2 regions of the Ruminococcus sp. J1101004sp1_RTP21198st1_B9_RTP21198_201120 genome follow, and region 1 is predicted to be linked to the other one. Evidence: predicted binding sites of a transcription regulator. Region 1 holds the regulator's gene; the other holds the start of a gene.

Region 1 (3,425 bases):
GTATTATACCGCGAAGGTAAAAAAGAGAAAAAGAAAATTGAACTGCCAAAATAATCGAAAAAAAATCGGGATCATGGGCGGTACCTTTGATCCCATCCATATGGGACATCTGATTCTGGGTGAGCAGAGCTATGAGCAATTCCAGCTGGATAAGGTTCTGTTTATGCCTTCCGGCAACCCGCCTCATAAACGGGACCGTGCTGGCAGAGCCTCTGATAACCAGCGTGTGGATATGGTCCGGCTTGCAATTGAAGATAATCCCCATTTTGAGTTGTCTCTTGCAGAAATGCACGAGACCGGGTATACCTATACCTATCGCACTCTGGAAGAGCTAAAAGAATACAATCCGGACACAGACTATTATTTTATCATTGGTGCAGATTCTCTTTTTGCTTTTGACGAATGGATGGAACCAGAGCGGATCTGTCGGGCCTGTACTCTTGTGGTGGCTGTCCGGGATCATGCGTCCTACGCTGAACTGAATCGGGAAATCCAGCGTCTTTCTGCAAGGTACAACGGAAATTTTGCCCTTTTGGATACTATGAATATTGATGTGTCCAGTCATCAGATCCGTCAGTGGATTTCAGAAGAAAAAAGTCTGAAATATTACGTCCCGGATAAGGTGATTTCTTACATGAAAGAGAATGGAATTTACAGAAAGAAGGAAGTCTGACCATGGCAGATTACGATTTTGCAAAAATTGAAAAAAAACTTTCCAAATACCTGGATGAGGATCGTTTCCAGCATACCATGGGCGTTATGTACACCAGCGCATGTCTGGCTATGGTCCATGGATATGATATCAAAGATGCACAGGTGTCCGGTCTTCTTCACGATTGCGCCAAATGCATTCCCAATAAGAAAAAACTGAAGATGTGCAGCGAACACAATATTCCGGTTTCCGATTTTGAGAGAAGTCACCCGTTTCTTCTCCACTCCCGTCTTGGAGCTTATATTGCTCACGAGAAATATGGGATTGACGATCAGGAGATTCTTTCTGCCATCAATTATCACACAACTGGCAGACGTGAAATGAGTCTTCTTGAAAAGATTATTTATATTGCAGATTATATTGAGCCCATGCGTTATAAAGCAAGCCGTTTACCGGAAATTCGCAAACTTGCGTTTGAAGACCTGGATGAGTGTATGTATGAGATCCTAAAAGATACCCTGGAGTATCTGGAAGAAGATTCTGCCGATGATATTGAGCCAACTTCCAAGGAGGCTTATATTTATTATAAAGAATTGCATAATAAGCGTAATAACGTATCTGATAATTAATACTCCGCATATACTGGCGACTATTTTTACTATTTACAATTAACATTCTACGAGATGCGAGATATTTCGCACGAGCGAAGGCCAGGTACCACCTGACAGAGGATATTATTTCACTTTTAAAGCCTTTTGTTCTCGCAGGAATTTAAAATAATATTAGGTCAGTATAAGCATTATTAAGAAAGGAGCAGATCAGAATGAGTACAGTAAGTACAGAGAAAATGATGGCACAGATTGCCTGCAAGGCAATTGATGATAAAAAGGGACAGGATATTAAGATAATTGATATTCATAATGTTTCTGTAATTGCAGATTATTTCGTAATCGCAAGCGGTACAAACTCCAATCAGGTTCAGGCGATCGTCGATAATGTGGAGGAGCAGCTTGGACGCGCTGGCTTTGAGGCGAAGCAGATTGAGGGAAACCGCAATTCCAGCTGGATTCTCATGGATTACAGCGATGTGATCGTGCATGTGTTTGATGAGGAAAACCGACTTTTCTATGATCTGGAGAGAATCTGGAGAGATGGAAAGGTTCTGGAGATGGATGCGTTTTTAGAGAAATAAAAAAGTCCCCTTTGGTAAACAATTGTCTGGAAACAGCAATTGTTTGCTAAAGGGGAAATTTTTTATGACTATTGGTAAAAACGCATGACACCAAATACTTTACCCAGAATCTGGATTTCTCCTGTAATGATAATGGGATCCATAGTGTCATTCTCTGGCTGAAGGCGGTAGTAGCCCTTCTCCTTATAGAAGGTCTTCACTGTGGCAGAGTCCTCTACCAGGGCAACTACAATGTCGCCGTTATCTGCAGTTGGCTGCTGCTTTACCAGAACCTGATCACCATCGAAGATTCCTGCATTGATCATGCTGTCGCCTTTTACCTTCAGCATGAAGCTCTGTTCATTGGGCATAAATTCTGCCGGGATGGGGAAGTAGCCATCTACATTCTCTACAGCCAGAATAGGCTGTCCGGCGGCTACAGTACCTACAAGCGGAACATTGACCACTTCACGGCGGACAAGATTGAAATTGTCATCAATGATCTCTATGGCTCTTGGCTTCGTGGCATCGCGGCGGATGTATCCGTTCTTCTCAAGAGCTTCCAGATGGGCATGAACAGATGATGTAGACTTCAGATTTACAGCTTCACAAATCTCACGAACTGCTGGCGGGAATCCGCGGTTCAGAATCTCACTTTTAATATATTCTAAAATTTCCTGCTGTTTTTTGCTGATTTTACCATATGTCATAAGAGTTTTCCTCCGAAATTCATTCAACTTTTTCTTATCATACCATATTTTTCTTAATTAAGCAAACAGATATTCTGAAAATATGTTCGTTTTTTGATATGCAGGCTGTTCACAGCTTCCAGCTTTGTTCACACACTTTTCGTTTTCTTTTCCTTGTGTTCACCGGCAAAAAATGGTACAATTGTTTGGTATGAAAATTCAGAGCCCGACTCAAAAACAAAGGGGGAATCCGCTTGTCCGAGAAGAAATCTAACAAGCCTGGCAAAACGGCAGGACTTTTTGTCCAGTTAAAGAACATATTCGGACTGAATATTGCCACCGTTGCTTTTGGTATATTGTTATTATATATGATTTTTACTGCATTTTTACTTGTAACCTCCACACATATCGAATCTTACCAGGTTACCACAGGTCCTTTGTCGCGAAACGAGACCTACACTGGTATTTCTCTTCGGGAAGAGAGTGTTTTTAAGGCAGAATCCTCCGGTTATGTGAATTATTATGCCCGGGAGGGAAGTAAGATCAATGCCAACGGTGCTGTTTACGGATTAAGTTCCGGAAAAATTGCAGAAACCAAGTCTGCATTGACTGCTGATGAACTGGAGAAGATCCGCAGTTCTATGCTCAGCTTTTCCAAAGGATTTTCCGGAAGTAAATTTAACAACACTTACAGTTTTAAGAACCAGCTGGAGGGAAGCATCCTTCAGTATGAGGGAATTTCCACTGACGGGAATGCAGATTCACAAGTAGTGACCATCGGCGGACAGAATATCTGTAAAGCCCAGGAAGACGGCATTATCCTCTATTCTATGGACGGTTATGAGAATAAGACTGTGGAGAACATTACAGCAGCAGATTTTGACCAGACTTCTTACCATGAAACGGATCTGAA
Region 2 (3,425 bases), on a different contig from region 1:
TTGTGATACGAAAGACAGGAAAAGTACATGGTGCAGACTGGCATGGAAAGATAGTAACCTTTTTATTATATGGAACTGCAGCGGTGCATATTATATGGTTCCACATTACACCGATGGTATCAGATCTGTTGATTGGTTTGTGTGCTATAATGATGGTCATATCGGTCGCTCTGTATATTATCCAGAATACCAGGACGCTTAAGGGAGAGACTGTATAAGCAATTTTATATTGCAATGACTAGAAAAATATTTAGGAGAAGATAGATATAAACAGTAAGTCAAACACACAAACTATGGAGTCTTTAGTCGGTTTAATAAAATTTTAGATAGAAAATAAATCATTATAAAAAGATCCTGTTCATACTATGATATATAGAACAGGATCTTTATTTCGCCAGGAAATTGCTCTGAATCTCCATCGGCATATGATAAGCCTGGCCTCGTTTTGTCAGGCTGTATAATTTAAAGCTCATTAGTTCCGGAGTCGCATTCAATGAACTGCAGAGTCCGAAATAATCCAGGTCCTCGTTCTGAACCATCAGCCTTTTAAAATTAGCCAACTACTTTTCCAAAAGTTTTTAAGATGGATCCGGAAGTGACTTGGATAGGGGCATATTTTTTATTTAGAGAAATAAGCTGAATACCGGAATCGGATTGATGATATTTCTTTACATAAGCATCACCATCAAGGAAGAAGACACCGATTTCTCCTTCTTCAAGTGTTTCTTGTTTATGAATCCAGATGATCTGTCCATCCAGATAGAGAGGCTCCATGCTGTCACCACATACCCGGATACCGAAGTCAGCACTGGAAGATACTTCATCACCAACTTCAATTTCGGAAAAACGGTCGGAATCAAGGAATTGTCCTGTTCCAGCTGAAACCGGGAGATCATAGAGACTGAGAGTTCTTCGTGGAAATTGATAAATGATTGGTTCTTCTCGAATGTATTCCCCACTTTTCATTAATAGGTTCATGTAGTCAAGAACTTTGGCTTGTCCTTCGTCATTTAATTTGGAGAAAAGTTTCTCATCCGTTCCAATCTGGAATGTTCTATTTATATCGGAAATCTCAAGAATCTCACAGAGGGCAAAAAATTGTAAAACATTTGGCAGGTTTACATTTTTTTCCCATTTACTGATAGAATGAGCTTTTACATCTAAGCCTCTTTCACACAGAAGAGCTGCCAGTTGTGGTTGAGACAGTTTTCGGTCTTTTCTTTTATTAGCAATAATGGATCCAAAATCTTTCTTTATCATCATACACCTCCATATGCAGGTATTTATTCCCTATATATACTATAACCCATAACAGATAAAAAATCAACAATAATAGCGTTAAAATCCATAAAAACGATATATCTGCTACTTTACAAAGATTTAAAAGCGATATATAATGCCTATATAGAAAAAGAACGCACGTTCTAAAAAGGAAAGGTGAAAATGTGGAAAGAACAATATTGCACAGCGATGCCAATTGTTTTTATGCTAGTGTGGAAATGCTTTATCATCCAGAATATGTTGGTAAGCCATTAGCTGTAGGAGGAGATTCTGAAGCGAGGCATGGAATTGTATTGACGGCGAATTATATTGCGAAGAGAAGCGGCGTTAAGACTGGCATGGCATTGTGGCAGGCAAAGCAGGTTTGCCCGGATTTGATATTTGTGCCTCCGAGGATGGATTTATATTTGAAATTTTCCTCAATGTTGCGAGAAATATATTCGGAATATACGAATCAAGTTGAACCGTATGGATGTGATGAAGCTTGGCTTGATGTAACTGATAGTTTTTCACTGAAAGGTGACGGAAGAAAAATTGCAGAAGAAATTAACAGAAGGGTAAAGAAAGAACTGGGTATTACGGTAAGCATTGGAATTTCCTGGAATAAAATTTTTGCAAAACTTGGAAGCGATTATAAAAAGCCTGATGGAATTACAGAATTTAATCGGACGAATTATCGTGAACTAATCTGGAAACTTCCGGTATCAGATCTTCTATATGTAGGAAGATCAACGAATAGAACTTTACAGAAATATGGTATTCGCACAATCGGAGAACTGGCAAGAACAGATCCAAGTTTTCTGGAACGGCAGCTTGGGAAAATGGGACTTGTCATTTATTCATTTGCGAATGGCTGGGATGATTCGCCAGTTTCAGTAGAAGGATATCAGGCACCGATAAAGTCTATTGGCAACAGTACAACGACACCCAGAGATCTGGAAAATGATCAGGATGTACAGATTATTCTGATGGCATTGGCAGAAAGTGTCGCAGCCAGACTGCGGAAACATGGTTTTAAATGTAATGTAGTGTCAATTTCGATTCGTGATAATGGGTTATTTCATTTCTCCAGGCAAAGAAAGCTGCAGGATCCGACCGACATTACAGATGAGATAATGAGTGCAGCATACCAGCTTTTTAGAGAGAACTATCATTGGCCTCGTCCAATCAGAAGTCTTGGAATCCGTGCAGATGATCTGGTTATGGGGCAGGTTCCGGTGCAGTTAGATTTATTTATGAATGAGCAGCGCCGGGAAAAACAGGAGAAGTTAGACAGGGCAGTAGATGATATCAGGCGACGGTTTGGATATCACAGTGTCCAGAGAGCATTTATGTATCAGGATAAAATATTATCCAGCCTGGATGCACAGGGATCCCACACCGTTCATCCAGTTGGATATTTCAATGGGAGGTAAGTGCTTTGAATGATAACAAAGTTTATGTAGAAGTCATTGTAAAATTCAGCACAGAAGGCGCAATGATGCCAATAGAATTTATTTGGGAAGATGGAACTAAATATTTAATTGATAAAGTAAAATCGAAAGAACGTTGTGCCAGCCGGAAAGCAGGTGGTACAGGAATTATGTATACTGTAATGGTAGATGGTAAGGAATGCCATTTATATTATGAATTTGATAAATGGTTTATGGAGCGCAAGAGTGCGTAAAGATTTAAGAAAGAAAATGGGATCTGCGGAAGAGCTGACCTTTCCCTTTTGCTCTTTTCAGATTGACATATAAGGGCATTACATCTATGTTCATGAAACAATATGCCCACTATATTGTCCATGCAGATGTGTCTCTGCTCAAGAATAATTCTTATTGAGCTTCCGTCAAAATCACAGGGATGGGAGTGTAGAACGTCAGAGAAAGACGATTCAATACGAAAAAAGGAGATTTTGATAATGACAGAGAGAGATTATGCGATTAGATCGTTTAAGGAAATTACATTAAATGCAGCACAACATACAGAAGAGAGAATGGATCTGTACTATGAAAAGATTAAAGCACTGATGAACAATTATCAGGATTTGATTTTGGAAAATCAGATGGTTTTGGATGAATTAGAGCAAGAGTGTCAGGAAAAGATCAATGAGAATATGGCCTATGCCCTTCAGTATATGGATGCCTATGATTACCGCATGA

What was found. The regulator LexA, encoded in region 1, represses DNA repair genes until DNA is damaged. The targets are predictions, from matches to a motif close to CNAACANNTGTTNG.
Region 2: a site for LexA is predicted at 1,413-1,426, ahead of dinB (DNA polymerase IV). Genes of this name have one in related genera too.

What each region holds. Positions count from the first base shown of each region.
Region 1 covers NZ_JBCOMI010000020.1:74,967-78,391, reverse strand. The annotation lists gene yhbY (ribosome assembly RNA-binding protein YhbY) at 1-54, shown strand, start outside; gene nadD (nicotinate-nucleotide adenylyltransferase) at 38-673, shown strand; gene yqeK (bis(5'-nucleosyl)-tetraphosphatase (symmetrical) YqeK) at 676-1,281, shown strand; gene rsfS (ribosome silencing factor) at 1,476-1,844, shown strand; gene lexA (transcriptional repressor LexA) at 1,913-2,533, opposite strand; gene AB5618_RS14200 (HlyD family efflux transporter periplasmic adaptor subunit) at 2,767-3,425, shown strand, end outside.
Region 2 covers NZ_JBCOMI010000009.1:35,253-38,677, reverse strand. The annotation lists gene AB5618_RS07655 (CDP-alcohol phosphatidyltransferase family protein) at 1-218, shown strand, start outside; gene AB5618_RS07650 (hypothetical protein) at 387-560, opposite strand; gene AB5618_RS07645 (S24 family peptidase) at 553-1,263, opposite strand; gene dinB (DNA polymerase IV) at 1,446-2,696, shown strand; gene AB5618_RS07635 (hypothetical protein) at 2,702-2,947, shown strand; gene AB5618_RS07630 (hypothetical protein) at 3,185-3,425, shown strand, end outside.